Rhodohalobacter sp. SW132: one gene and its partner. The protein of the gene in region 2 interacts with the protein of the main gene of each other region in a pairwise test. Links are inferred from orthologs where the notes say so. Each region holds a gene or a part of one and is shown on either strand. Other genes may lie near its edges.

The links. Proteins that work in one complex are often made in the same cells at the same time.
Region 1: the proteins of DYD21_RS17745 (region 2) and rlmB interact in binary tests that used the Escherichia coli proteins (3 or more experiments, as listed by UniProt). The link is inferred for Rhodohalobacter sp. SW132 from one-to-one orthologs.

What each region holds. Positions count from the first base shown.
Region 1 is NZ_QUOK01000005.1:171,534-179,200, forward strand. What follows is about bases 2,108-5,049. They hold rlmB (23S rRNA (guanosine(2251)-2'-O)-methyltransferase RlmB), read left to right. Parts: upstream 2,108-3,177; coding sequence 3,178-3,921; downstream 3,922-5,049. Other genes in these bases: DYD21_RS11400 (glycerophosphodiester phosphodiesterase family protein), read right to left, coding at 2,108-2,508; DYD21_RS11405 (hypothetical protein), read right to left, coding at 2,721-3,068; DYD21_RS11415 (exo-beta-N-acetylmuramidase NamZ domain-containing protein), read right to left, coding at 4,281-5,049. Also shown: DYD21_RS11395 (CTP synthase), read right to left, coding at 1-1,550; more of DYD21_RS11400, read right to left, coding at 1,669-2,107; more of DYD21_RS11415, read right to left, coding at 5,050-5,534; ndk (nucleoside-diphosphate kinase), read right to left, coding at 5,641-6,072; DYD21_RS11425 (adenylate/guanylate cyclase domain-containing protein), read left to right, coding at 6,188-7,667. UniProt on the Escherichia coli protein: Specifically methylates the ribose of guanosine 2251 in 23S rRNA.
Region 2 is NZ_QUOK01000011.1:156,389-163,932, reverse strand. What follows is about bases 1,437-4,255. They hold DYD21_RS17745 (NAD(P)H-hydrate dehydratase), read right to left. Parts: upstream 3,690-4,255; coding sequence 2,184-3,689; downstream 1,437-2,183. Other genes in these bases: proS (proline--tRNA ligase), read right to left, coding at 3,705-4,255; DYD21_RS17750 (VanZ family protein), read right to left, coding at 1,742-2,194; DYD21_RS17755 (energy transducer TonB), read right to left, coding at 1,437-1,689. In the rest of the region: DYD21_RS17770 (DUF1015 domain-containing protein), read right to left, coding at 1-67; DYD21_RS17765 (DUF1844 domain-containing protein), read left to right, coding at 173-496; DYD21_RS17760 (NUDIX hydrolase), read left to right, coding at 483-926; more of DYD21_RS17755, read right to left, coding at 1,039-1,436; more of proS, read right to left, coding at 4,256-5,171; DYD21_RS17730 (AAA family ATPase), read left to right, coding at 5,790-6,764; DYD21_RS17725 (S8 family peptidase), read left to right, coding at 6,776-7,544. UniProt on the Escherichia coli protein: Bifunctional enzyme that catalyzes the epimerization of the S- and R-forms of NAD(P)HX and the dehydration of the S-form of NAD(P)HX at the expense of ADP, which is converted to AMP.

The DNA.
Region 1 (7,667 bases), on a different replicon or contig from region 2:
TTGTAAACAGTACTGCGAAGTTCCGGGTGAAACTGAACTCCCACAAACCAGGGATGATCGGCGAGTTCTACAATCTCCACCAGATCTTTCTCCGGGTTAACTCCTGAAACGACCAGACCAGCACTCTGAAGGTCTTCTCTGAGTGCGTTGTTAAGCTCATACCGGTGACGGTGCCGTTCGTCAACAGAATCTATGCCGTATGCAAGAGCTGCTTTTGTTCCTTTCTTCAGTGAACAGGCATATTTGCCAAGGCGCATGGTTCCGCCTTTATCTTTCACATTCTTCTGTTCAAGCATCAGGTCAATCACAGGAAATTCAGTATCCTTAACGAATTCTGTGCTGTTCGCACCTTCCATTCCGGCTACATTCCGGGCGAATTCCACTACGGCTGATTGCATGCCAAGGCAGATTCCAAAAAATGGAATCTCGTTTTCCCGCGCATACTTCACAGCACGGAATTTTCCTTCTACTCCGCGATCACCAAACCCCGGGGCAACAAGAATTCCTGAAACGTCCCCAAGGTATTTCTCAATATTCTGAGCGTTTAGTGTTTCGGACTGAACCCATTTGATGTTTACTTTTGCATCGTTCGCGGCGCCTCCGTGAATCAACGCTTCAACAATCGATTTATAGGAGTCGTGATGCTCAACATATTTTCCTACAAGCGCAATCTTCACGTTTGCTGACGGATACTTGATTTTATCCACAAAACTAATCCACCGCTCAAGGTCGGGTTCTGAAGTAGTGAGGTTCAGCTTTTGGATTACCCGCTTATCAAGCCCCTCTTTTTGCATCAGAAGCGGTACTTCATAGATGCTCTCAGCATCAAGTGAAGCGATTACATCTTCAATATCCACATTGCAGAACTGGGCAATTTTCCCCCGGATGGATGTATCGAGTGAATGTTCCGAACGACAAACCAGAATATCGGGACTCAAACCACTTTCAGACAGTGTTTTGACGGAGTGTTGCGTCGGCTTTGTTTTCAGTTCACGTGCTGCGGCAAGATAGGGCACAAGTGTCAGGTGTATCGACAATGTATTTTCGCGGCCCACTTCATATTTCAGCTGGCGCATTGCCTCAATGTAAGGCAAACTTTCAATATCACCCACAGTACCGCCAATCTCAACAATCACAATATCGTAATTCCCCGATTCGCCCAGGTTTATGACATGTGATTTGATCTCGTCTGTAATATGAGGAATCACCTGTACTGTCTTTCCCAGGTAAACACCGCGGCGCTCTTTTGTAATAACATCGTAATAGATACGGCCGGTGGTTACGTTATTCTGCTGGGACGTTTTTATATCCAGGAATCGTTCATAATGGCCCAGATCCAGATCGGTCTCAGCGCCATCATCGGTCACGTAAACCTCACCATGTTCATAGGGGTTCATCGTCCCGGGATCCACGTTAATGTATGGATCAAGTTTTTGGACGGTAACATTTAAACCCCTGGCAACAAGAAGACGCCCCAGGGAAGCACAAATTATTCCTTTGCCGAGTGATGATGTTACCCCTCCGGTAACGAGAATATATTTCGTGGGCATGTGAGTTTTACCTTGGTTGATGGAAAATTAAAAATAGCAGGCTCCCTCTTCCCGTTCAAACCAAATCACAATAAAGAATAAACTTTTTCTATCCATACTCTGCAAAGCTAATTCATTCTTAGGAATCTAAGGCCGACAACTCTTCTGAGGCCACTTTTCGTAACAGATCGGGTCGGTCAGAAAAGATTCCGGTTGCCCCTTTTCGAATCACGGTTCGCATCTCAGCTTCTGAATTTATAGTATAAATCCAAACCGGCACGTTATGTTGAGATAGCTTCTTCATCAGCGGACGCTTCATCTGACGCGAAAGCATATTGAGTCCATCAGCATCCAAACGACTCATCATACGATATACAAGCCGTGTTCCATAGCTGTATTCACTATTCAGAATAGCGGTTGAGATGTCGTCTGAGATTTCTTTGACACGTTTAATTGCGTTCCGGCTGAAACTGGAAATCACAATGTGATTCTCCATTTCGAACTGCCTGACGAGTTCAATAACCGCCGGCTCAATACTCGTTTTTGAAACATGACCTCTCTTTTCTCCTTTAATCTCGATGTTGAGCGCAATCTTACCTTTTGCCCAGCTTAAAACCGACTGGAGTGATGGGATGGTAACGTCACTAAACTCCGGACCAAACCAGTTTCCCGCATTCAATTCCTGAAGTTCTCTGTACAGAAAATGCTGTACATTTCCTCTGCCGTTCGTAGTTCGATCAAGCGTTTCATCATGCATCACCACCGGGATTCCATCCCGTGAGAGCAATACATCAAGTTCGATCATATCTGCTTTCATTCTGAATGCATTTTCAAAGGCAGGCATGGTATTTTCAGGAAAATCGAAACTGGCTCCGCGGTGAGCAATTACAAAAAAGCCAGCTCTTGTTTTGAAACCGCCAACCGGCTGAACCCTATTTTTTACGGTTCGAATTCCTCCGCCAGATTTCAGGGTATGCATCTCTGAATTTGAACTACGGGCGGGCACACTCTTGATGCGAGATTAGAAATTGAATGAAAATAATCTGCTGAGTCATGGGTAGACTTTTATACAAAACGGGTCGTTCCAGACCCTTTCATTTTATGGTTCATGAATGACTCATCCAGTAACTACTAACAATCTGATAGCCCTGGAAGCCAGATTCCACACAGCATCAACCATAAAAAGCGCTTCTAATTCTGGTCCCGAATAACGCGTTTAATGGATTGATTAATCAAGGTATCAAAATTACCATTTGCAGCAATGGAGTGAAATATAAGGTAGACACCGAACATACTTGATATACTTCCAATGAGGCTTAAAACAGCGGAAAGCCATAATGGAGTTAAAAGACCTAAGATCGTTACGCCAACGATGCTAAGTCCTGCTACAATCTGAATGATACCTGCGGTAATGACTCCGGCGTCACCATTCAGAAAGAATAGAAACTTTTTTTGCTGAACAGTTGATTTCTGCTGGCTTTTACCGGTAAACCCGAGATATTGGTTGCCGGATTTCTTTTCTTTAGGGTTATTCTTCATAGTGGTGATAATCTTAGAGATTAGGTTTTATCCACAGACAACAAAAAAACATTTTCTATATAATATCATTTGACTGACAACATGCAAACTGCAAGCACAATTATTATAAATGCCTAACAAATATGCATACGGTATCAAACCAATCGATGAGCTTCTCACGAACGATCCATCGAGTGTAGATAAAATTTATGTACGTGATAATTTGTCGGGTAACAACGTACACTCTATTTTTAACCGGGCATCGGACCATAAAATTCCCGTTACTCGTGTTCCGCCCTCAAAACTTTTCGACCTGGTTGGGGATGTGAACCACCAGGGCGTGGTAGCCGCTATTTCTGAGATCACCTACATCGAGTTTGAAGATTGGCTGATTGATATTACCCCCACCCCGCAAACGGCTGTTCTCTGCCTTGATGAAATTGAAGATCCTCACAATTTTGGCGCAATTTTACGCACTGCTGCTGCTGCCGGAATCACAGCCGTAATTGTGCCGAAGCATCGCCAGGCGCCGGTAAACGCCACAGTAATGAAGACCAGTGCAGGAACCGCCGGACGAATTCCAATTGTACGGGCGGTAAACCTTAACCAGGCCATCCTGACTTTAAAGGAGAATAAATTCTGGATTGCCGGCCTCGATCAAAACGCTGAAACCACGATTTGGAACCAGAAATACGACGTACCCATGGCTTTTGTAATTGGAAATGAGGGACGGGGAATGAGAAAAAAAACGGGCGAACATTGCGATTTTCTGCTTTCACTTCCCATGCACAACGATGTTGAATCGCTGAATGCATCCGTCAGTGCTGCCCTTGTTTGTTACGAATGGAGGCGCCAAAAGCTGGACGGAATATAAATTTTATTCTATCAGCAGTATAATCTCCGCATTCATCAATTAAGGTATGCGACAGAGCCTGTTTACAACATAATAAGTGCGACGATTATTCCAATAATTACCAATATCCCGAAACAGCCACCGCTCAACTTCCATAATCCGTATCCTGCAAGAATCTTCTTTAAACTCATGATTTTATTTTTTAATTAGTTGGTTAGATTTCTTTTTCCTGGGTGTAAATGTGTCTCTGGTGAATCTCTTAACTTTTACTTTGTAATATTAGACTCTATTTCCATCAGCAAAAAGACAACATTTAACCATACAAACAGGTAAAAATCTATTTTGTTCCAAATCGTTAGATATTGAAATTTAATCATATATTAATAAATTAAATAGTTCTTACGCGCCTCTTTGAATTCATCCAGTTCAAAATCCGCATCCTGCGGTGAAGCCTCTCCACTGATTACCTGGTCGATTTTTCTTGTACCTGCAAGCCTATAGAGAAAGTTATTTGTCTCAGCTTCTGGTGAATGCTGCATAAGTTCAGCTATTATAATCAAGCCATTTTCGAATGGTTCGTATGCTGTGTAATCATCTACATGTACACGAATTCCATATGATTCTTCGCCTTCATGTTTTGGAGATGGGGCCACTCCCGGTATCGACTCCGGGGTAAACACAGCCGGGCTCACTCTTCCACCGCTGATTGATTGATTCATACGTTCAAAGTTTTCCTCGTCAAGCCGGGTTGATGGTGATCCGATCAGTAAAAACGGATCTTCCGTTCCCCGTCCTTCCGACATAGTTGTGCCCTCTATTAAGCATGTGCCCAGGTAAACATAGGCGTGCTCGAACGTTGGCAGATTTGGCGATGGCGCAATCCAGGGAAGCCCGGTGTCTGGCCAGAGCATTTCCCGGCTCCACCCTTCCATTTCAATAATGCGAATCTTAGGATCGGACTCTGTATCCAGCCATTGTTTCCCAACCATCATTTTTGCGAGCTCGCCAAGAGTCATGCCATGTGCCACCGGCATGGCATACGGGCCGACAAACGAGGTAAACTCATCCTCACGTATCCATCCGCTGATATATTCACCACCCAGCGGATTTGGCCGGTCGAGAATCCAGACAGGCAGCCCGGCATCTGCGGCAGCTTCAATCACCAATCCCATCGTTGCGTGATAGGTATAAAATCTTGCCCCCACATCCTGCATATCAAACAGCAGCAGATCCACATCCCGGAGCATTTCAGGAGTCGGTTTTCGCGTCTGTCCATACAGTGAATAAACGGGAAGGCCGGTTTGCTGATCTGCCCCATCTTCTATTCTTTCGCCAGCGCCCGCTTCACCTCGAAATCCGTGCTCGGGGGCATACAGCGCTGTGATGTTCACACCACGGGCAAGGAGCGTATCAAGCATGTGAACACCATCTACAACAGCTGTGGGATTCATCACCAGTCCCACGCGTTTCTCCTGGATCTCATCCAGATGGTAGGTAATCAATCGCTCTGCGCCTGTAACAACTGCTGTTCTTTCGGAAGGGCTATTCAAATCGCCTGAATCGCACGCAATAGCTGAAAATATAAGTCCAAAAATTAGTATTGATATCGCAGTCCGCACAGTAGAAGTGATCATGAAAAGTGATGGATGAAGTTTTTGATAGTGCAAATTCCATGTATGAAAAAATAGAGGCCGGGATTAATTCAAACCGGCCTCTGGTACATATTCCCACAAAGAAAAATTAGCTGTTATTAGCAACAACTTCTGATTCGGCAAAGAAATAGGCCCCTTCAATTTTACCATTTTCCACAGAATCTGATCCGTGAACAATATTTTCTCCAACACTGTCGGCAAACTGTGCACGAATGGTTCCCTCTTCCGCTTCTGCCGGATTTGTAGCACCAATCAGGGCTCTGAAATCTTCGATAGCGTTCTCTTTTTCAAGGATCATGGGAACGCATGGTCCGCTGCTCATAAACTCTACAAGCTCACCGAAAAATGGACGCTCTTTGTGTACGGCATAAAATCCGCCGGCTGTCTCTTTGGTTAGGCGGGTCAATTTCAATGCTTTAATGGAAAAGCCGGCTTCCTGGATCTGTGCGGTAACAGTACCGATCAGGTTTTTACGTACGCAATCCGGTTTTAATATCGTGAGTGTTCGTTCTACTGCCATGTTTTTTATAGTTTTTTTGTAACAAATTAATGTTGAAATACTCTTTTAGATATAGAATCGTCAAGATACGATATCACGTGTAGAAACTCGACAATGCGTTTTTAAAAACTTTTTGATGAAGAGTTACCCATTTTCCTACAGTTGGCAAATTAATTCGGCGGGAACCCCGCCGCAGCTATGGCCATATATATCGGATTCCAATCGCTTTTTTAAAGATATGGGGCAGCATCCGGTTCAGGAAGCCGTCATCTCACACGATCTACCCCGTCACTTTGCCCAACTCGAATATAACAATCTTCGCCGTGCCGATATCTGGAAGGAAGAGCCGTATCAGTGGCAAGCCCCTCACTTTCTAAAAATTAAGCGGGAATACCAGCGCGGACCGTACGAAAATCTGCATATTAAAATAGAGCTGAACCCGCTTCGCAGCAGCCGCGAAAAAGGTACGGCCATCACAATTCATTTTGAAGGTGTGGCACGCGGGTTTATGGGCTCAGTGCGTACAAAACGTCATTTTTCGGCACATTTCCGGCGAAAGTTAAAAAAAATCATTCAGAAGTATGATGATTCTATCGTCGGCCACAGATTTCCCGAAGGAAACCGGCCGTTTTGGAAAACCCGTAATCCGGGTAAATGGAGTACGCTTTTGGATCATCTTACCGCCGCCAGTAAAGAGCCGGAACTTTCTCGCCGGATCATCGAACACCTTCGGTTCGGTGACGAGCAGGATCTGAAAGTTATCAACCCGATTCAATTGGCTAAAATGTGGGCATTTCCCCTGCATCGTGTGCTGGAAACCGGGTACCAGGCGGTTCTGCTAAACATCATGAACATGGAGTGGCGGCAGATCTGTCCAACGTGCAGGCGTACGTTAAAAATTTCGCGAAAACTGGATGAAATAAGCAGCTCTCACTACTGCAGGCATTGCGGTGACACCGTGCATTTTGACCTGAATAATTCAACTCAGCTCGTTTTTAAATGTCATCCGCTGATCCGAAAGCTGAGTGAAGATACCTACTGTGTTTCCGGCCCTCACGATCGCGACCACGTGCTGCTGCAGCAATACATTCAGCCGGGCACAAAACATTTTGTACAACTAAACCTTCCCAAAGGCGATTTCCGTGTCCGAACAGATACTCTCGACCGGGATATGCATGTAAAAGCTGACATCAACGGTCTGGATAACGTCACCATGACGCTCGAAAAAGGGGAAGGAGAAGATGATTATACTCCTCTCAATCCCCGTTCCGATATGATCATCAAGAACCGGACTGACAATCCGCTGCTTGTTTCTGTGGAGGACACAAATTGGGCCGCATATGGCGTTTCGGCTGCAGAAGTTACATCTCAGCAACTGTTTCGCGACTGTTTTCCAAAAGAGCAGCTCCGTCCCTCTCTGAAAATGAAGTGCACGGAACTAAGTGTTCTCTTCACAGATCTCATCGATTCCGCATCGATTTATACCAAAGGCGGTGATGAAGAGGCGATCAGCCGGGTGATGGATCATTTTGAGGTTTTGCGGCAGATCATTCGTGAAGAGCGCGGGGCCGTTGTTAAAACCATCGGGGATGCTATCATGGCCGTTTTCCGGAAAC
Region 2 (7,544 bases):
GGCATGCAACCTGGCCTACCTTTTTGGGTTTTGGGAGCCATCCTTTAAAAGGTTGAATCGTTGCCATGTTTGAATATGATATTTTGTATTTTTAAATGATGGTTAAGTATACAAAACCTTTACTTCATCCACGTATTGTAAATTGGCATTAACTGAAGAAAAACCTGTTACTATGTCTGATAAAACAGATCAAAATGGCGAAAAACTAAACGAAGACCAGCAGCAACAATTACTTTTTGTGATGCTGATACAACAGCATGAGCAGATCGCAATGATGGGGCTCGGTAAAACGGAAAATCCACAAACCGGTAAAAAGGCCCGGGATTTAAAATCAGCGAAGTATGCAATTGATACCATTGTGATGCTTGAAAAATATACCAAAGGGAATTTACCGAAAGAAATCAGCGGTTATGTAACAGAAACCCTTAATAAACTCCGTCTTGGCTTCGCTGAAGAGAAAAAGAAAGAGCAAACTTCTTCTGATGACGAAGCGTGATTCGAAAGCAGAAAAGATAACGGCTGCGGGTGGAATTCTGTTTCGGAAAGAACCGTATGCTGTTCAGATATTACTTATCCATAGAAATGGAGTCTGGGATCTGCCAAAAGGTAAACTTGAACCGGATGAATCGATAGCGGAGTGTGCGGCCAGGGAAGTTCGGGAGGAGGTGGGGTTAAAAAAGAATCCTGTAATAGAAGCTAATCTCGGAACTACGGAGCACAGCTATGAACAAAACGGCACACATTTCGACAAAGTTACCTATTGGTTCGTGATGAGACTAACCGATGATCAGTTATCTTACACTCCGCAAGAAGCGGAGGGGATTGATAAAGTTGAATGGATATCTGTCAAAAAGGCTGAAGAGATTGTGGAATATCAGAATCTAAAACATCTGATTGCCAGGTTTAAAGAGGGTATAAACCGGTAGCCTGGAAACGTTATCCCATCATTCAGAAAATAAATAAGCATAAAAAAAGCTTGTCGGTTTTGCCGACAAGCTTTTTTTTAATTTGAAAATATAGTGCCGTTTATAAGCTGATTTAGTTCTGAAGTCTGAATACAACAGGCAAACTATACTGAACACGAACGGGACGTCCACGCTGCATTCCGGGACGGAACTGAGCCTGACGAACAGCTCTCAGGGCTTCTTCATCAGCGCCACCGCCGATTCCGCGAATAACTTGTGGATCCTCAACTTGCCCTTGTTCGTTTACGATAAACTGTACATATACTCGGCCTTCAATTCCTGCTCTTCGCGCCATTTCGGGATAGCGAATATTTTCCTGGATGGAAGCAAGTCCACCGATAAGCTCCGGCATCTCTTCAACAACTACGAAGAAATCTTCTTCAGGCTCCTCTTCTTCCTGTTGTGGAGGTGGCATATCAAGTCTGTCATCCAAATCCCAATCGGCAGAAATGTCAATATCCACATCATCAATAATTTCATCATTGGGAACCTCTACAGGAACCGGAGGACGTGGTGGAGGTGGGGGTGTTTCAATTTGACGTGTCTGGATAATTTCTTCCATCTCAACAATCTCCTGTTCGTCAAGAACATACTCGTCAGGAGCGAGACTGGTTATGTCGATTCTAACGGCCACAATAAAAATTGCAAGCGTTAGTATCATTCCAAGTTGAAGAAAAACAGTATAGTATTTCCTTAAATCTGCTTCCGGTTTTTTCCTTTCCATAATAATTCACCTGTAAAAGTTTTTGCTCGCATTAAGTATACATTATTTAATGCTAACTTTCCAACGTGTTACCGTTGTTGATATTATTTTTTATTAAAGCTGGTTTCAAATAAGACTGATACCTGGTTTGTATGCCCCATAGCAATAGAACAGCAACAAAACTACCGGCAACATCCGCTGCGGCATCCCAAACACTGGCCGTTCTGCCATAAGGCAGGAGTTCCTGAGCGAACTCTATGGATATACCAAACACCATTCCGGCAAGAAAGATTCGGAATAGCGGGGCTAATTTATTGTTACGGATTATAAATGAAAACCCAAGCATGAATGTCCAACCGAAGAACATCAGAAAATGGCCAAGTTTGTTGTATTCAAACAGGGAAATCCCAGGGACGCTTCTCAGCGGGATCAGAGTTAGATAAAGCGTGAAGATCGTAATAATGGTGAACAGCGCATAGACGATATATTTATGAGCTGCGAAAAAGGAAACCGTTCTACCTACCATAGATTGTTCTGGGTTCAGGATCTTTAACGCAGTTGGCAATTTCAAAATTCTCAACCAACGACTTTATGATAGCATCTGTAGTGTTATTCTCTATAGCCAGATAGCCCGCAATTGTTCCGGCTAAAACATCTCCAAATCCTGCCCTTGAGAAGATTCTTGTATCATAACCGGTAATGAATACTCCGTCATCAGGTGTGGCTGTAATCAGGGGATATCCTTTCGATAGAATGGTGCATCTGCTCTCTTTCGAAAGTTTTTTTAACTGACTCAATCGCTCCTCGTCTGATGAAAACGAAATGTTCATCGAATTTTTCAGCTCCCCGATGTGAGGTGTGAGTATCCATCCAGAGGTGTCGTAATTTTTTAACTCATCCCATCCAGCCAGGGCATCTGCATCTAAAATCAGCGGATGCTTGAATGAATTTGTCAGTTCTAAAATGAATTCACGTGTTTCTTCAGATCTTCCAATTCCCGGACCGGCAAGCACGGGCCCTGGTTTTTCTGAAATACGATTTTTGACAGCCGGAACATGTTCAGGTTTAAAGAACATGTGATGCTCTGATCCGAGCGGGACCTTTATGATTTCAGGCAGAGTCTGTTCATAAATGTGAAGCAATCCCTTGGGACAATAAAGAATTACGGCACCTGCACCGGCTTTCCAGGCAGAACGAGCCGACATGATTGCGGCTCCGGTCATTCCCTCAGAACCTGCAATAATGTGAACCGTTCCTTTTTCGTATTTGTGTGATGCAGGCAACGGACCGGTTTGCAGTTCCGGTTTTATATTGGAATGGATTAAAACAGCTGAATGATTGCGATGGTGCTCCGGAAAGGGAAGTTCAGCAAAATGTATATTTCCGCACCGTTCAGGACCACTACCTAAATAAAAACCGATTTTATTGGTGCCAAAGGTAATTGTATGATCCGCTTGAACGGATTCACCCAGGATTTGACCTGTATTGCAGTTCAGGCCGGTTGGAATATCAAGGGAAAAAGTTAGCGTATCAGAACTGTTTATTGATTTTACGGCTGAATGAAGCGGCTCACGAAGTTCAGATTTTAGTCCGGTGCCAATCATGCCATCCACAATGTAATCGGCATCCTGGAGCAAGTCTGAAGATAAATTCCCGGTAAATGTAATATGTGAGGAGTGATCTGATAATTTTCTTAGCAGGGAAAGATTTTTCTCTGCATCATCTGATAGCTGTTGATCTCCCGAAATCAGGCAGATTGTAATCCTGTGTTTGGGGCTGTCCGCCAGGTATCGGGCAATCACGAAAGCATCACCGGCGTTATTGCCTTTACCGCATACATACACTCCATGCCGGTTGTTACCCACAGTTTGCCGGATGAATTCTGAAGCTTTAAGACCGGCAATTTCCATTAACAGATTACCGTTCAGGCCAAATGTTTGAATGGTATCGTGGTCGAGCTGGCGGCTCTGTTCTGCTGTGCAGAGACGAAGAAAACGATTATCAGGAGATTTTAAACTCATGAGGTAGTGCCCCTTTTAATAAGCTCTTGCAAAAAGTACCCGGCGTTCTGAAGGTTTTCCGGTTACCATACAGATTCCGGTTTCAGTATTGGGTTTCAAGGGGATACAACGGATTGTCGCTTTGGTATCTTGTTTAATTTTTTCTTCCGTTTCGGGCGTACCATCCCAGTGAGCGTAAATAAAACCGCCTTTTTCAATTTCGTCCTGAAACTCTTCATATGAATTGACTGTGCGAGTCTTCTCTTTTGTCCGTTTTTTAGCCCGGTCAAAAAGATCGGATTGAATCTCATCCAGAAGCTGAACTATTTTCTCCCCGATTCCCTCTTTTGAGATGATGTTTTTATCAAGAGTGTCACGGCGGGCAAGTTCGAGGTTTCCGTTTTCAACATCCCGGGGCCCAACGGCAATGCGCAGCGGAACACCCTGCGCTTCATGTTCAGCAAATTTGTAGCCGGGATTGTAGTTGTCGCGATCATCGAGTTTTATTCTGACTCCCTTTGATTTCAAATCATCCATAACCGGACGGATATATTCAAGTACTTCAGCTTTCTGTTCGTCACTTCTGAAGATCGGAACAACCACAACCTGGTGAGGAGCCAATTTAGGGGGCAGAACGAGGCCGTTATCATCGGAATGGGTCATGATGAGCCCTCCAACAAGACGGGTGGAAACTCCCCAGCTTGTTGCCCAAACGAAGTCGTGTTCACCATTCTGATTTTGAAATTTTACATCGAAAGCTTTGGCAAAATTTTGCCCGAGAAAGTGAGAGGTTCCGGCTTGCAGAGCTTTGCCATCCTGCATCATCGCTTCAATACAATACGTTTCTTCAGCACCGGCAAACCGTTCGCTTTCGGTTTTTTTGCCCGTAATTACCGGCATCGCCATGAACTCTTCGGCAAAGGTTCGGTAGACTTCAAGCATCCTCTCGGTTTCTTCAACAGCCTCTTCGCGGGTTGCATGTGCCGTATGACCTTCTTGCCATAAAAATTCCATAGTTCTCAAAAAGAGTCGCGTACGCATCTCCCAGCGGACAACATTTGCCCATTGATTAATCAGGATAGGAAGGTCGCGGTAGGATTGGATCCAGTTTCGGTACGAATCCCAAATAATGGTTTCGGAAGTTGGACGAACAATCAGCTCTTCTTCCAGCTTGGAGTCGGGATCAACTTCCACGCCGCCCTCAACGCTTTTTAACCTGCTGTGTGTGATGACCGCGCACTCTTTTGCAAAACCTTCAACGTGCTGCGCTTCCTTAGAAAGAAATGATTTCGGGATAAAAAGCGGGAAATAAGCATTCTCGTGACCGGTATCTTTGAACATCTGATCGAGAGCACCTTTCATATTTTCCCACAAAGCAAAACCGTGGGGACGAATAACCATACACCCCCTTACCTGCGAGTGATCAGCCAGTTTAGCCTCTTTAATTACATCCAGGTACCATTGTGAGTAATCTTTTTCCCGATTGGTGATACGTTTTGCCATTCCTTTACTCTGCTGCGTTCTTATTTATTATTGATATAGAATTTGTTTAACTCGCCCAAGATAAAGAATGATTAGGATAGAAAAAGAGTATAAAAAAATCCGCATTTTCCTTCACCCTTTCTGTAAAAAACCTTATATTTGATGCTCTTTGGTTTTAGGGGCGTCAGGATGATAGGTGTGTATATGATATTGCCGATTCAATTCCGTTGTCTAATAACCAATGCAGATTTTTTGATTTCTTGAAATGCCATGTCGTGGTAGCTCAGGTGGTTAGAGCGTCGGATTCATAACCCGGAGGTCGGCGGTTCAAGTCCGATTGTATAAGAAGTATTAAATCGTAATGAAGCATTATGTCGTGGTAGCTCAGGTGGTTAGAGCGTCGGATTCATAACCCGGAGGTCGGCGGTTCAAGTCCGCCCCACGATACAAATATAAAGCCTTAAGTGTCTAATTATTAGCTGCTTAAGGCTTTTTTTATTTAAATTGGCATAACAGTGGCAACACATTTCATCAAAATCATTTAGATGATAATTATGGAATTTGTTATAACAATTTTTGTTATTGTCTTAGGATCTGACTGTAGAAAAACCAATCGGCGTTTAACTAAATACAAATATTGTGGCTTCAGGCAACCAACTCAAAGCCTTAATAAAAAGTTATAAAGAAGGAGATGATTCTCGTTTTTATGCAACTGCTATGCAGATTGCTGCAAGTGAAGCAAAAAAAGGCAATAAAAATTTAGCCACTCAGCTTAGAGATTTAATTGACGAAGCAAAGAAAAATACTAACATTGAATCGAGTAGGTACGCTGTACCGATAGCACGCCCCCAAGGAGAATTGTCTGAACTCTTAGAGGTATTCTATCCAGATACCCGCATAGACGATATGGTTCTACATGAGGAGACAAAAAACTCACTTAGTAAAATCATTAATGAACAAAAAGAGAAAAGAAAATTAATTAAATACGGCTTACAACCTTCTAGAAAATTACTACTGGTGGGCCCTCCCGGGTGTGGTAAAACCATGAGTGCCCAAGCAATTGCAGGAGAATTAAAAATCCCAATATTTGTAGTTAGGTTAGATGGTCTAATCACCAAATTTATGGGGGAATCCATTGCAAAGCTCAGACTGATTTTTGATGCAATGAAAGAAAATAGAGGTGTTTATCTATTTGATGAATTTGACTCAATTGGAACTACCAGGGGGTTTTCAAATGATGTTGGCGAAATAAAAAGAGTATTAAATAGCTTTTTACTGAACATTGAAAACGACACATCTGAAAGTATAATAATTGCAGCAACAAATTTTAGAGAAGTACTTGATAGAGCATTATTTAGAAGATTTGATGATATCGTTAACTTTAAAATGCCTGAGAAAAAGCAAATATTAGAAACAACAAAACGGCATCTGAAGAACGTAAGCCTAGATAAAGGGTTTAATTTTGATGAAGTTGCAAATCAATCAATTGGTTTAAGTTATGCTGATATTGTTAGGTCGTGTAATGACGCTATAAAGTCTATGTTGATGGATAATTCTAAAAGCCTCGATCATCAAGTTTTATTAAGAATATTATCTGATAGAATTCAATACTAATAGCATTTATCATGTTAAATCCTGAGAGTCGCTCTGACCATCTCACAATAAGTGAAGGCCCTAATATTGATATCTATACAGCAAGTGGTGGTCGGGGAACTGGTCCCCAAATAAAAATAAGAACTAGAAACCAACACGGGATTAGAGTTAAAAATATGCTTGAAAGCGTGAAGCATATTTCTGATCGTTTAAAAGATAAAGCACTCCCAGAAAATATTACAAGAGATAATGGGACATATATAGAATTTTGTAGTCCGATAGACTATGATTTGATTGCAGATAGTCTGCACAGAACTCGTTCAGGGATCGAACTCATCCAATCTATAAAAGTAACTGATACCGACCCAGAGACAGATGAAGATAAAACTTACACAAGAGCTGTTGTTTTTGTGCCAGAGGGTAAGATTGAAATCTTCATAAGAATTGTCGAAAGGTATCTTACTGAAGAATACGGTGACACTAATAGACCTAAAAACAAAAATTTTGTTGAAAGTATTGAAAAAGTAAAAATAGCTACTTTAAAATCTTTTTGGACCGACAACTTAAATTTTCCTAATAAAGATGATAGAATTTGGTGGGAAATTTGGGTTAGAACTCATAGTGAAAAAGAAAATTACCAAGTTACCTCAATTGAAAAATTAAGAGAGCAAGTTGTCAGTATAGGTTTAGAAATTGGGGCAGAGACTTTAGATTTCCCAGAACATAAAGTTGTATTGGTTAATGGAACCGCTGGGCAACTCAGTCGATCCGTATTGCTTTTGAACAATTTAGCTGAAATCA